Regions from separate parts of the Ruegeria sp. AE4 genome, predicted to be linked through region 1. Evidence: riboswitches for the same ligand, from Rfam matches in the RefSeq annotation. Region 1 holds a riboswitch; the other holds the start of a gene.

Region 1 (7,436 bases):
CTCCGCCCCGGCGATCTTGCGCAGCAGGCCGATCATGTCTTCGGGCTCGATCCGGCGCAGGTCAAAGCGCTGACACCGCGACAGAACCGTGACCGGCACTTTGCGAATCTCGGTGGTCGCGAAGATGAATTTCACATGTGCGGGCGGTTCCTCGAGCGTCTTGAGCAGCGCGTTGAATGCGCTGGTCGAGAGCATGTGAACCTCGTCGATGATGTAGATCTTGTAGCGTGCACTGGCGGCGCGATAGCGGACACTGTCGATGATCTCGCGGATATCGTTGACGCCGGTACGGCTGGCCGCATCCATTTCCATCACATCGACATGGCGACCTTCCATGATTGCGACGCAATGCTCGCACTGACCGCAAGGCTCGGTTGTCGGTCCTCCGGTTCCATCCGGTCCGATGCAGTTCATGCCTTTGGCGATGATCCGCGCCGTGGTGGTTTTTCCCGTTCCGCGAATGCCGGTCATGATAAAGGCCTGCGCAATCCGGTCGGCCTCGAAGGCGTTTTTTAGGGTGCGCACCATAGCATCTTGACCCACCAGGTCGGCAAAGGTTTCCGGGCGGTATTTGCGGGCGAGAACCTGATAGGCGGGGCTTGGCGTGTCTGTCATGTCTTCTCGCTCGGATTCGGTGCTTCGGCACAGCGTAGTGGCGGCGGCACTCCGCGTCCACTGTGGGGCGCGATGATTTTTTGTTTCAGAAACGGGCTGGTTTCCAACTAAACTGGTCCAGCGGATTTAATGACTCATTTCTTAAAGAGTACCTTGGGGGAGGACGCACTTCATGTCGCAGCTGGTCATTTTTGCTCTGCAGGTCGGAGGCGGAACGCTTGCCCTTACTTCAATGCCCGGGCGAGGCGGGGATTACGTCGGCGATCTGGATATGATTGCGGCGTGGAAACCGGGCCTTGTGATTTCAATGACGACGGCTGTTGAAATGCTTCAGGATGGCGCGCAGCACTTTGGCAGCGACATCCAAAGCCGTGCCAGCCGGTGGGTTCACCTGCCGATCGAAGATTTTGGAGCACCGACGCAGGCGGTTCAGAAGGCCTGGCCAGAGGTCAGCGCCACGGCCCGACATGCGCTGTCGGGCGGTGGCCGGGTTCTTGTGCATTGCCGTGGGGGGTGCGGCAGATCCGGGATGATTGTTCTGCGACTGATGGTTGAATGCGGTGAACGCGCCAGCGACGCACTGGACCGCCTGCGGGCCGTGCGCCCCTGCGCTGTCGAAACCGATGCGCAGCTGGCCTGGGCGTCCCGGATCACCCCGGCACAGGTGGAAGTGGGATCAAGCTGACAGCTGATGGGTTGCGTAGCCGGTTTTCCGGGGCCGGATCGTTGAAACCTCGATCATGGCGCAAGGCGGGTTCGCGACAATGCCCGAGGGCAGCGTGCTGAATGTAGGTCCGAAGATCAAATCGGCATAGGCATCAAGGTCCCGAATTGCCGTATCAGGGTGCGCCCCGCAGAAAACGCGAACACTGTCGGATCGCGCTCGGATCGTTGCCATGCACCCTTCCGCGCAATGTGACAGCGCGCTGTTGCCTTCAAATTCGAAATCCTCGCTGGTGGCCGAAACCGCCTGCGCCATGGCTTCGGAAATCGAGCGGGCCAGTCGCGCCAAAGCCGGGCAGGTTTTCCCAGTCCGCTGGCACACAGTAGCGCTGTATTCGTGTGACTTTGTCTTCCAGATCATCCTGCGCCCTCCGCGCGTGGTGGGCTGGATATTGGGGCAGGTGGGACAGCATCTCGCTGTCAGGACCTGCCCGGACACCCCGCCCGAGTTTCGGTTTCAGTTCCGATGGCAGGTCTCCTGACTTGCGGGTCATTGCTCTGCCGACCTTCCCAGCCCGTGGGCCAGTGGTATTTCGGCATTGCTTACCGCTTACAGTTGCGGGGGCAGTCGCGGACTTGGTTGATATCTGTGTGACCAGACAAACCGCACCGTGTTCCCTTTTCATCCCGACCTCTTGTGGGGGCCGGAAACCATCACACAACCGCTAGCGCCTGATCGCGTTCCGAGTCAAGCCGATCTTTAGGCCGGACGTTTGGTCATGCTGGATGCGGTTTACGTTCCGGCTTAGTTTCGTCGGCATCGAAGGCAGGCAAACCATTGTTTCAGCGAAAGCCGGGGATCATGTTGGATACGGAACAGACGGTGTTGATCGAAGATTTCCGCTTTCCGTCAGGGTCCGTGACCTTGTCGGCGCGGCTGTACCGGCCAGTGGGTGAGCCGGAAACCGTTGTCGTACTTAACAGTGCCACGGGTGTGCCGCGTGACTATTATCAACATTTTGCGCGATGGCTGGCTACCAAGCGGGGGATAGCTTGCCTGACCTATGACTATCGGGACTACGGGCTTTCTTTGGTCGGCCGCCTGAAAGACGCAACTGCAACAATGGCGGATTGGGCGTTGATCGACATGCCAGCGGCACGGGCCGAAATGCGCAGGCGGTTTCCAAAGGCGCAGCAGTGGACCATCGGCCATTCCGTCGGTGCGATGCTGGGGCCGGTGCAGCCGGATATCGACCAGATCGACCGAATGATCGGTGTGTGTTCGGGACTGGTGACTTTGAAAGATCACCCATGGCCCTATCGGGGGTTGGCAGGGCTGTTCTGGTATGGCCATGCACCGCTGATGGTGCGGGCACTTGGCTATCTACCCGGCAAAGCAATCGGGTTTGGTTCGGACCTGCCCGCCTCGGTCTACTGGCAATGGCGCAAATGGTGTACAGCCCCTCTTAGCTACGTTCCCGAGATCGGGCAGAATTTGCCTGATGCGCATTGGGGCAGTTCTGGAACACCAGTGGATCTGTTCACGTTCGAAGATGACCAGATGGCTCCGCCCGAGGCGGTTTGGCGCCTTGCTGATTTGTATGGCCCCGAGGCCAGACGCCACCTTCTGAAGCCGGCTGAATTCGGACTGCCGGAAATAGGCCATATCGGAGCATTTGCCCGTCGCAATGCAGCGGTCTGGCCGCGCCTGATCGCCTGATCAGACGCGACGCAGGTTTTCCTAACACCTTGCAGTTATGGCCGTTTGCGAAGCTTCTTGTCCTGCATGACACCGCGCACCATCTTGCCGAACGCCTTGTCCCGCGCCCGCGATTGGGCAACGGTTTCCGAGTTTCGCTGATCTTCACGCCGCAGCTTGCGCCAACGGTCCAGCCGGGTCGGGTCAAGTGCGCCTTCGCCGATTGCGTTCTGCACGGCACAGCCGGGCTCGGTCTCGTGCTGACAATCCGAAAAGCGACAGCTTTGGCCAAGCTCCGTGATGTCCGAGAACACGTTGTCGATCCCGTCCTGAGCGTCCAGCAAACGCAGTGCGCGCATTCCCGGCGTATCGATCAGCCAGCCACCGTTACCCATCCGGTGCAACGCGCGCACCGTTGTCGTGTGTCTGCCCCGTGCGTCGTCTTCGCGAATTTCAGACGTGGCGAGGTTTTGATCCGTCATGGCGTTGCTGAGCGTCGTTTTACCTACGCCCGACGACCCGACCAGCGCGCCGGTCTGGCCTTTGGGGCACCATGCCAGAACCTTTTCGACATCTGCCGGGTCCAGCGCATTGACCGCCAGCACCGACAGAAAAGGGTCCAGAGATTGCACTTGTCCCGAGAAACTGCCGGGGTCATCCGACTGGTCAGCTTTCGTCAGGACAACGACCGGATAACATCCGGCCTGATGCGCCAGCGCCAGATAACGTTCCAGCCGGGGAAGGTTGAAGTCCGCATTGCACGAGCTGACGATGAACAACACATCGACATTGGCTGCTATCAGTTGTGTTGCGGCACCTGTACCGGCAGCCCTGCGTTGCAGCAGGCTGCGCCGGTCCAGAATGTGACGCACGCGGTTTTCGGCGTCGGCAAGGACCCAATCCCCAACGGCATATGAACCGGTCGGATTATCCGGTGTCAGCAAAGGGATATCACCATCCGGGCTCAGCCCGATCAGACGGTCCCGATGTACCGATGCGATACGAAAGGGCGTGTCAGAAGGAAAAACCGCATGCTGCGCGGCAAAGTAAGAGGACCATCCCAGGTCCGAAAGCGTATAAGACATTTATCTGCCTGTTTTCAGAAACAGCAATGCCAACGGATGGCAAGCGCGCATCCGCAGGTCGTGTGTTCAGGCAGTCCGGTGATTCCGGTGAATCAGAACCAGTCTGCCCGAAGGGTTTTCACTACAGTCATAAAGCCCTCCTGTGGCTGTGGTTCACGAAGTGAGAGGTTGGACATCGACCCAAGCGGGGCTCGTTGTGGCTGCTTCCTTCCGGACCTGACCAGGTTGGCGAGGCGCTCGCCCGCGCCAACCTCTCGAGTCCGGATATAGGGAAGGCATCGGGAAAAGACAACCCGTCAGAGCGTCAGGCGGATTCGTTCAAATCCCCTGCCATCCGAGCCCAGCAGCACGGGATCGAACCTGCGTAACTCATCCAGATATTTCAGGGCGCCCGGACCTGTTCGAAGAATTGTCGTCACGCCCCGCCGCGGCATCAGCGAGAACGGGTAGGGCTGCGAGACGGTCGGATCAGGTGGAAGGTGCTGTAACAGGTAATCCCGCACAAGGTCCTTGATGCTCAGCGGTGGCAGGCTGATCTGCTCTGTCGTTGTCGCATGCGGAAAATGCCCGCCTCCGCTGGCGCGGTAATTGTTCAGCGCCATAACGAATATCTGCTCCGGTCGTACGGGATGGCCTGCATATGTCAGATCACTGATCCGCCTGTGGTCGGGATGGATCATTTTCCCCTGCGCATCGTATCGCGGCGGCTGTGTGGGGTCGATCTGATAAGACAGTCCAAACACGATGTCGAAATTGTACCCGGCCCGTTCAGGGTTGATCAGTTCGGGTTCGGAACCAGACTTTAACTGGTTGAATACGCTGGCTGACATCTCCAACCAGTCCAGCAGGTGCGCACCGCTGATCCGGATTGCGCGCAACTCGTTGGGAAACACATGCAGATCCGCGACATGGCGTAGACATATCTCTCCGGCGGGTACCTCGGTATAATGGCGGGGTCCTGCGCGCCCGCCGGATTTGGCAGGCGAAACAACCGACAATGTCGGCAGACCCGCCAGATCGGTTCCCTGCAAGAACGGGCGCAGTGCGGCGGCTTGCGCTGCAGCTACAAGGGTCAGCGCGCGATCCGGCGCACAGCAACTGAAATAGCTGTGCAATGTATCCGGGATATGTGCCACCGGTGCGGCAACGGATTGACGGGTCATACGATGCGCCACCTCACACAGGACCGCAATTTCACTGTCTTCCCCGACGGCTGTGCCGTTGCTGATAACCGGACGCAGTTCGACGCGGCTATCCCGGATTTGCACTTTGCCGTCCGGCCCGGCGGTCACGGCCAAATCGATAACCCCCAGGTAAGAGCCCGCTGATCCCGGCATGACAACGGGCGTTCCATGTACCAGCCCCGTCAGGTGATCGACCATCGGGGTATTGGCATGGCCCTCTCCTGGAAGTGTCAGGTGAGTGTGCCCGGCTACAATGGCATCGATGCCTTTGATCGCGGCCAAGGGTATCACGGCGTTTTCCATCCCCGCCACCGGTGCGGTGCCCCCAAGGCCGGAATGAGCAAGCGCCACGATGATATCACACCCCTCGTCGCGCAATGTCTGCGTCAGGGACTTTGCCGCAACCAGGATATCCTCGACGACGATATCGTCATCCAGATTATGCGCCTCCCAACAGGCCGTTTGCGGCGGAAGAACCGAGAAGATGCCGATGCGAACAGGAATGTCTTTACCGTTCAAAGACACAGTGCGGTTCAGAACGATATGCCGCTGCCAGGGCTGAGGTCCGCGCGTGCGATACAGGTTGCTGCAAATAACCGGGCAGGGGGCTTGCGTCAGGATGTTGCCCAATGTCGCCAGCCCGAACCCGAAATCATGGTTGCCCAGCCCGATCGCGTCATAATCCAAGGCTTTGAACGCCTTCATCATCGGATGGGCAGTGCCACTTTTTGCTGCCCAATCGCCCATTGGGGTTCCCTGCAACGAATCCCCGTTGTCAAACATCAGCACCAGCGCGTCCTTGGCCTCTTGCCGGGCTGCGCGGATCAGGCTGGCGGTGCGTGTCAATCCAATCGTCTGGTCTGGCGTGTCAGTGTAATAGTCAAAACCGGTCAGGTTCATATGCAGGTCGGTTGTGGCCAGAATGCGAATTTTCCCACTGTCACCAATGGGCTGTACCTGCGTCGAGGAGGGGATCTTCACTTTGAGTATTCTGCTATTGAATGTGTGTATTGATTAAATCCATCAAAATTCACTCTAGATGATTTTTCCGAGGCCACCATGCGGCTTTTCAGCGGCAGGGTGGTGGATTTTCTATCCCTGAATAGCCATTGCAACACGGGCTGAGACGTGGCAGCCCTGTGCGCAAGACCAAAAGGAAATCCAATGAAAAACGCAGAGCAGGTAACCTTCGGGGGTTCGGGCCTTGATCGGGCGGCGCAGTATCGCGGAGATGCGGACAAGCTGGCCGAGGCGATGCACAACCCGGCCGCGCGATGTGTCTTGCTGTGGCGTGGAAAACTGCTGGTACAGGGTGAGGGGCTGGACCAGCTTGCCATGATCCCGATGACGCACCCGCTGATCAGCAATGGTCCCGGCGGCGTCATTGAATCCCCGGTGTTTTTGGGTCTGAGCGCCGACAGCGCCCCCGTGTTTGCCGTTGATATTTCCGCATGGACAGCCGAGGGGCTGGATCTGACCAGTCTGGGCGCCTTCGTGGACAAGTCCGAACAACAACACCCGGATTTACCGCAAGGCCACGTGTTTGCCGAACTGCGCCGGATCATGACACGGCTGTCGGCGCGCGACGCGGAACTGGCGGCAACGTCAAAGGCAATAATCGGCTGGCATGAAACGCATCGCTACTGTGCCCGATGTGGTGCCGCCAGCGAGGTGTCGCAGGGGGGATGGCAGCGCAGTTGCCTGTCCTGTGGCGGGCAGCACTTTCCGCGCACCGATCCGGTTGTGATCATGTTGATCACGCATGGTGACAGCGTGCTGATGGGCCGGTCTCCGGGCTGGCCTGACGGGATGTTCTCCTTGCTGGCGGGATTTGTTGAGCCCGGCGAAACGCTTGAGGCAGCTGTGCGCCGCGAAGTGATGGAAGAGGCGGGCGTGCCGGTAGGTGCGGTTTCGTACCTGTCCAGTCAGCCCTGGCCATTTCCGGCCTCATTGATGTTTGGATGTGCGGGTGAGGCGCTGTCACGCGACATCGTGATCGACCCGGTCGAAATAGAAGAGGCGATGTGGGTCAGCAAATCCGAAATGATGCAGGCCTTTGCCGGTGATCATCCCCGGTTGTTGCCGGCTCGCAAGGGGGCTATCGCTCATTTTCTGCTTCAGAACTGGCTTGCAGATACTCTGGACTGAGGAAACATTAGCTCAGCAATAAAACAGCAAAGGTCATTATGC
Region 2 (7,436 bases), on a different contig from region 1:
AAGGACGAGGATCAGCGCCAGCATGAAGACAACACCAACGGTAAACACCGCCCCGCCCAGGTTAAACTTGGCACCAAACAGTTGCAGGATGGCGGCGTGTTCCTCGATCTCCTGCGACCGGATCGTTTCGTTTTGTGAATAAAGAAAATTCGCCGCAAGAACGATCTGCCACATGCCAAGGGTGACGATGAAAGGCGGCAGCTTGATGCGACTGACCAGAAACCCGTTCAAGGCCCCGATTGCCGAGCCAACAGCAAGGCCGCACACAATCGCAACCGAAGGCGGCATTCCATAACGGAAAGTGAATTGCCCCATCACAACCGACGACATCACCATGATGGCCCCAACACTCAGGTCGATGCCTGCGGTCAGGATCACAAGGCTCTGCGCCGCGGCCACGATCCCGACGATCTGAACCTGTTGCAGGATCAATGTCAGCGCAAAGGGCGAAAAGAACTTGGGGCCCAGCAAGACACCAAAGATGACGATTGCAGCGACAAGGACGATCAGCGGGACCAGCGACGGGTTCACATGCAGAAAATGCTGAACCGTTCCGACAAATCCGCGTTGGTGATCGTCAAATTCGGCAACTTGCTCTGGGCTGCCCTTTGCGGCGGTTTCGAAATCGTCGGCTTGTCGTGAAGAATCGGACATGGAACTTCCCCCAAAGCGTCAGGTTTATGACGACTTTAGCAAGGTTTCGGGCGTGTGGGTGGTTTTGATAAGTGGAAGGCCGCGCAGCGGCCTTCCACACGTTCAGCTTAACCCCAGCAGAGGTCCATGCCTTCCTGAACCGAGATGGACTCGACGCCGTCGGCGGCCTTATCCGTCACAAGCGCCACGCCAGTGTCAAAAAAGTCCTTACCGGGTGTGTTCTCGGGTTTCGTCCCTTCGTCCGCCCATTTCTTGACAGCCTCAACGCCCAGCGATGCCATCAGCAGCGGGTATTGCTGGGATGTTGCGCCGATGACCCCGTCCGCCACGTTCTGCACGCCGGGGCAGCCGCCATCGACGGAAACGATCAGCACGTCATTTTCGCGCCCGATAGCCTTGAGCGCCTCGTAAGCGCCCGCTGCCGCCGGTTCGTTGATGGTATGCACCACATTGATCATCGGGTCTTTGGCCAGCAGGTTCTCCATCGCGCGGCGGCCGCCTTCTTCGTTGCCAGCGGTGACATCGCTGCCAACAAGACGCGGGTCGTCTTCATCGCCAATCACGTTCGGATCGGCCAGATCAACACCGAACCCCTGCAGGAACCCCTGATTGCGAAGCACATCCACAGTGGGCTGGCTGACCGCAAGGTCCAACGTGGCGATTTTGGCGTCGTTTGCCGCATCTCCCAGAGTGGCTTTTGCCCATTGTCCGATCAGAAGCCCCGCAAGGAAATTGTCGGTGGCAAAGGTCGCGTCGGCCGAGTCGATAGGCTCAAGCGGGGTGTCCAGCGCAATCACCAGCAGCCCGGCATCGCGGGCCTGCTGCACCGCCGGAACGATAGACGACGTATCTGACGCGGTCAGCAGGATACCCTTTGCGCCATCCAGTATGCAGGTTTCGATGGCCTGAACCTGAGTTTCGTGGTCGCCGTCGACTTTGCCGGCAAAGGCCTTCAGCGTCATGCCAAGCTCTTCGGCTTTGGCTGTCGCGCCCTCTCTCATTTTGACAAAGAAAGGGTTGGTATCCGTCTTGGTGATCAGGCAAACGGTTTCACCTTCGGCCATTGCACTGCTTGCCATGGCCGTAACCGCCAGCGCCGTAGCGCCTGCAAGTTTCGCAAGTTTCATCGGTAGTCCTCCCAGTTTTCCCAATGCCCGTCAGGGCATACGTCTGATCGGGCGAAATCCGGCCCGATCGAACGTGAAAACCATCACAAGATTCGAATTTCGAGTCAATAAATAAATCACTCTTATTTATTATTGACAGAAAGGAAGGGTTTCAACATTGTCGTCACGAAGGGGATGGCCGTGTCTGCAAACAACTCTTTGGACAATACCGCTGGCGTACGCGAGCCAGACATGCGCGGCACCAACCAAAGCGGAATGCGGGCCCGAAATGAACGGCTTGTCCTGTCACTGGTCCGGCGCCATCAGGCCCTTGCAAAATCTGAGATCGCGCGGATGACCGGGCTGTCGGCACAGACGGTTTCGGTCATCATGCGCCAGTTGGAAACCGATGGGCTGCTTCTGCGGGGCGAACCGATCCGGGGAAAAGTCGGGCAGCCCTCGGTTCCCATGCGCCTGAATCCGGATGGCGCGTATTTCTTTGGGCTCAAAGTCGGGCGGCGCAGTACCGAGCTGGTGCTGACGGATTTCCTTGGCAATGTCAGGCACCGTGAGCGGCGGACTTATGATTTTCCGACGCCCGAGGCGACACTGAGCTTTTCCAAGGAAAGCCTCGACAAAGTGATGACGTCGCTGTCGCCCGAGGCGCGCAGCCGGATCGCGGGTCTTGGGATTGCGATGCCGTTCTACCTTTGGGACTGGGCGCAGACATTGCAGGTTCCGCAGGAGAAAATGGATCCGTGGCGTGACGCGGACCTGAAAGGCGCACTGGCCTCAAGCTATGACTTGCCGGTATTCCTACAGAACGACGCAACGGCCGCCTGCGGTGCCGAGCTGGTCTTTGGCCCGGCGGAAGGCCCACGAGATTTCCTGTATTTTTATGTGGGCTTCTTCATTGGGGGCGGGGTGGTTCTGAACGGCTCCATCTTTTCGGGGCGGGGAAATGCCGGTGCGCTTGGTCCATTGCCTGTGCCGGACGACGCAGGCGGAGTGAAACCGTTGATAGATGTCGCCAGTCTTTATGTGCTGGAGCGCGCAGTTGGTGGGAATGCCGAAACAGCCGGCTCAATCTGGGAAACGACACAGCATTGGGACATACCGGAAACCCACCTTGAGAACTGGTTGAAACAGGCGGCGCACGGGATCGCACATGCCATCGTCTCGTCTTGCAGCCTGATCGACTTCGAATCTGTCAAGATTGATGGCTGGATGCCCACAGGCATCAAGGCGCGGCTGGTGGAATTGGTCGAGGTCAAGCTATCAGACATGAACCTGACCGGGCTTGAACGGCCCTTGGTGCAGGTGGGGACGGCAGGCCCGGATGCCCGCTCATTGGGGGCGGCCAGTTTGCCATTGTCGGAAAGATACCTGCTCGAAGGGTAGGTTCATTCCCTAAAAACCCTGACCTGCATCCAAAGCGGATCCGTCGGAAAAAGGGCATCGCCCGCTAAACTTTTTGACAGCCAGCGCAATTGATCGTTGACGGATGCCGAAGAAGTCTGGCAAGCCGCTCGGCATGTCCGGTTCCGGGGCGTGCTCTGGAATCAATAGGGAATGCGGTGCGGGCTTTGGCCCAATTCCGCAACTGCACCCGCAACTGTAAGCGGCGAGCAGGGCTGAAGTGCCACTGGTGTTAATCCGGGAAGGCCAGCCCAACGCTTTGACCCGCAAGTCAGGATACCTGCCGGACATGTGCCTTTGACAAGGGCACTCCTAATCGGCGACGGGATGTGCGTCGGAGCAGGATGCTTGAAAAAGCAGCTTAGCTTGGACGTCCCCGCAGTCAAAACGCATCTCGTACCGGGGTTGGTGCGATGGGACAAGGACGACTATTGATGACCAAGCTGCTTTCCGCAGCCGCTGTGGCGATGGCGCTTCCAGCGATGGCAAATGCGCATTTCCTGCTGGAATACACCGCTGACACCATGATCGACGCACCGGGGAATGTTCCGGTCAAGCTGATCTTTTGGCATCCGTTCTCGAACGGGCATGTCATGGATCTGGACAAGCCGCAGGAATTCTACGTGATCCACAACGGTCAGAAAACCGATCTGCTGGATACCCTGGAACCCGTACGTTTCACCGGCGGCGAAAACGAAGGCGCGGCATTCAAGGGTTATGTTCCCGTCAAACGGTCGGGCGACTATGTGTTGGTGACTGTTCCCCAGCCCTATTATGAGGAATCCGAGGATATCTATATCCAGCAGATCGCCAAGGCATTCCTGAACCGCAATGAACTGCCGACCGACTGGATGAACCCGGTGGGCCTGCCGGTTGAGATCATCCCGCTCAACAAACCAACCAACATCATCGCGGGTTCGACGTTTACAGGTCGGGTTATGGCCGAAGGCCAACCGGTTGCGGGTGCCGAGATCGAGATCGAGTACATGGCCGCAGAACCGAACATGGAAAGCGCGGCCGCTTCCGCCCCGTCGGTCTCGCCGATGCCGGGTGGTGCATTGGTCGCAACTTCGGATGATAACGGGTATTTCACGTTTGGCGTTCCAAAAGCCGGATATTGGGGATTTGCCGCACTCGGCGCCGGTCCCGTGACCGAACACAACGGCAAAGAACTCAGCCAGGACGCGGTGATCTGGATCCGCGCCTGGGATTTGGAGTAACCGTAGATGCACATCGTTGACGGAGCCTTGTCCAACCCTGTCGTGATCGGCGGAGCCGTCGCTGCTGCGGGTGGAATTGCCATGGGCCTCAGGTCGCTGGATCTTGATCGCATTCCAACAGCGGGGGTGCTGTCTGCCAGCTTTTTCGTGGCATCGCTGATCCATGTGCCGATTGGCCCTTCGTCAGTGCATCTGATCCTCAACGGAATGGCCGGGCTTTTGTTGGGCTGGGCCGCATTCCCGGCCCTGTTCGTCGGGCTTTTGCTGCAAGCCGTCTTCTTTGGTTTTGGCGGGTTGACGGTATTGGGGATCAACACCCTGAACATCGCGTTGCCCGCGGTTTTGGCCGGGCTGATCTTTGGCCGCCTGATCGCCCATGGCTCACCTCTGCAAGGTGCGATATGGGGCGGGGTCGGCGGTGCCTTTGCCATAGCCGCCACAACCGGCATGGTTGCGTTTTCACTGGCCCTGTCCGGGGATGCATTCCTGCCAGCGGCCAAGCTTGTTTTCTTTGCACATATTCCTGTCATGGCGATCGAGGCGATCCTGACCGGGTTCGCGGTTTTGCTGGCGCGCAAGGTCAAGCCCGAGCTGTTTGTCAAAGGAGCGGCCGCGTGAGGTACCTGGCGATCATTCTGGCGCTGTGCTGCGCACCCGTACCTGCCTTGGCGCATAAGGTCATAGCCGGAGTGTTTGAATCCGGTGACGCCATCGAAGGCGAAATCGGCTTTTCCAACGGCGACATGGCAAGCGATACCGAGGTCATCGTCAACGGCCCGGACGGAGCCGAGCTGGGCCGTATCGTAACAGATGCAGACGGGTTCTTTATCTACACACCAAACGCGCCGGTGGCCCATACTTTCTCTGCAAACCTTGGTGCCGGGCATGTGGCCGAGGTCACCATGCCCGCTGCGGATGTCGCCCGGATCATGGGCGTTGAAGCGGAACCCGACACCGCGCCGACAAACGCACCTGCCCAGACAGCGGCGGTGCTCAGCGATGAACAACAACAGGTCATTGCCAGGGCCGTGCGGGATGAGCTGCGCCCGCTGCGTCGGGAAATCGCCGCCTACCGCGAACAAAATGACCTGCAAACTGTTCTGGGTGGGATCGGATATATCGTCGGTCTGTTTGGTCTGGGCTTTTACTTTGCGGCACGCCGCAAGCTGGCGGCCTGATGGCGCACGTTCTGGGGCAACAGGAAAGCACGCTGGTCAAAGCGGGCGCGCAGCGGCGCGGCGCGATCAACCCGCTTGATCCAAGGATGCGGATCGTCATGGCGGTTGTCTTCGCGGTGGTGACTGTCGCGGTGTCCTCGCTGACGGCGCTGTGCGCGGCTTTGGTGGTGTCCCTTTCGCTTCTTGCCGCGTCGCGTCTGCCCTGGCGGAAAACGTTGAAACGCATGGCCATGATGGATGGGTTCATCCTTTTCATGCTGGTGCTGTTGCCATTCTCCATGCCCGGCGACCCGATGTTCACGCTCTGGGGGTTTCCCGCAAGCTGGCAGGGTTTCTGGAAAGCGGTCGAGATCGCTCTGACGGCCAACGCGGTCATCCTGTCCCTTATGGTGCTGGTCGGCACGATGGAGCCGGTCACTCTTGGCCACGCCCTGCACCGCCTGCGCTGCCCCGAAAAGCTGGTTCACCTTCTGATGTTCACCATCCGCTATATCGAGGTTCTGCGGGAAGAATACCTGCGCCTGCGCGCGGCCATGAAGGTACGCGGATTTCGCCCGGCAACAAACTGGCACACCTATCGCAGCTTTGGCTATCTCGTGGGCATGATGCTGGTGCGCGCGATCGAAAGATCCGAACGCATACTTGATGCGATGAAATGCCGGGGGTTTTCAGGCCGTATGCTGCTGCTTCAGGACTTTGCCCTGACCCGAAGGGACATCGTTTTTGCCGCAGGTCTTGGTGCCCTTTGCGCGGGTCTGATCATACTGGATTTGGCATGACACTGATTGCGCTTGAAGATATCTGCTTTGCCTACCCCGGTCAGCCACCCGTTCTTGACGGTGCCAGCCTCAGCCTGTCCGCCGGTCAACGCCTGTCGCTGACGGGCCCGAACGGGGCGGGAAAATCGACCTTGCTGCGTATCACGCTTGGATTGCAGCGCCCACGGTCCGGCACGGTCACGATCTTTGGTCAGCAAAGGGTGCAAGAGGCCGATTTTCATGACGTACGCCGCCGGGTGGGCCTTGTGTTTCAGGATGCGGATGATCAACTGTTCTGCCCGACCGTCGCCGAGGATATCGCCTTTGGCCCGCTCAACCTGGGCAGAACACGCGACGAAGCGCTAGCCATCGTAGAAAACGTGTTGGGTGATCTGGACCTGATGCATCTGAAGAACCGCATCACCCACAAATTGTCAGGGGGTGAAAAACGGCTGGTTACGCTGGCGACCGTTCTGGCGATGGAGCCCGAGGTTCTGCTGCTTGATGAACCCACCAACGCGCTGGACCCACGGAACGAGGCCCGGCTGCTGGAAATCCTCCGGGGATTGCCGCAAGCGATCCTTCTTGTCAGCCATTCCCCGGCCTTCCGTGCTGAACTGGCACCGGATGCGCTGGATTTGCGAGACGGAAAACTGGTTGCTGTCTGACAGGACCAATCCGGGTTCAGCCCTGCCGCTTCCGGCTCATAAGCCCATATCTGACCGCCCATGCCCGAAACGACAGACGTCTGCGCCGGTCCTGTTTCACCGGGTGTTTTGATTGCGCGCCACCTTTTCGGTTGAACTCGAAAACGTCGATGATGCGCTCGGCGCAACCGCAGGCTTCGCCCATGCCAACTTTGGCAAAGTAGAATTTTTCGAAACGTTCCGGGTTTTGCATGGCGCCCCTCCTGTTCAAGCGTAGCCGCAAAAGCCTAGTGCCGCCAAATCACTTTGCTGCGGCCACAGGGGGCTGCTATGGCGCGGCGAAGGCGCTTCCCGTCCAGACATTGTCCAGTTGATTGAAAACCGGCGAGGTGATGAGCATCTCGGCAGGGTACAGCAATTGCAGCTCATCCGCGAACCGCGTGACGCCGGGTAC

The links. A riboswitch is a leader RNA that binds a small molecule or an ion and turns the genes downstream of it on or off. The one in region 1 is predicted to bind cobalamin.
Region 2: it holds a riboswitch for cobalamin, as region 1 does, so the genes downstream of both, ACR0EK_RS19335 (DUF4198 domain-containing protein) here and ACR0EK_RS17940 (hypothetical protein) in region 1, are expected to answer to the same signal.

What each region holds. Positions count from the first base shown of each region.
Region 1 covers NZ_JBQFZK010000020.1:9,063-16,498, forward strand. The annotation lists gene ACR0EK_RS17930 (DNA polymerase III subunit gamma/tau) at 1-615, opposite strand, end outside; gene ACR0EK_RS17935 (protein-tyrosine phosphatase family protein) at 788-1,300, shown strand; gene ACR0EK_RS17940 (hypothetical protein) at 1,292-1,699, opposite strand; cobalamin riboswitch at 1,790-2,008, opposite strand; gene ACR0EK_RS17945 (alpha/beta hydrolase family protein) at 2,141-2,998, shown strand; gene rsgA (ribosome small subunit-dependent GTPase A) at 3,034-4,062, opposite strand; RNA gene ffs (signal recognition particle sRNA small type) at 4,221-4,319, opposite strand; gene ACR0EK_RS17960 (bifunctional 2',3'-cyclic-nucleotide 2'-phosphodiesterase/3'-nucleotidase) at 4,359-6,227, opposite strand; gene nudC (NAD(+) diphosphatase) at 6,411-7,394, shown strand; gene ACR0EK_RS17970 (SRPBCC family protein) at 7,433-7,436, shown strand, end outside.
Region 2 covers NZ_JBQFZK010000026.1:12,874-20,309, forward strand. The annotation lists gene ACR0EK_RS19320 (ABC transporter permease) at 1-654, opposite strand, end outside; gene ACR0EK_RS19325 (substrate-binding domain-containing protein) at 762-1,781, opposite strand; gene ACR0EK_RS19330 (ROK family transcriptional regulator) at 1,956-3,161, shown strand; cobalamin riboswitch at 3,283-3,481, shown strand; gene ACR0EK_RS19335 (DUF4198 domain-containing protein) at 3,614-4,399, shown strand; gene cbiM (cobalt transporter CbiM) at 4,406-5,017, shown strand; gene ACR0EK_RS19345 (cobalt ABC transporter permease) at 5,014-5,577, shown strand; gene cbiQ (cobalt ECF transporter T component CbiQ) at 5,577-6,356, shown strand; gene ACR0EK_RS19355 (energy-coupling factor ABC transporter ATP-binding protein) at 6,353-7,003, shown strand; gene ACR0EK_RS19360 (hypothetical protein) at 7,020-7,235, opposite strand; gene ACR0EK_RS19365 (hypothetical protein) at 7,311-7,436, opposite strand, start outside.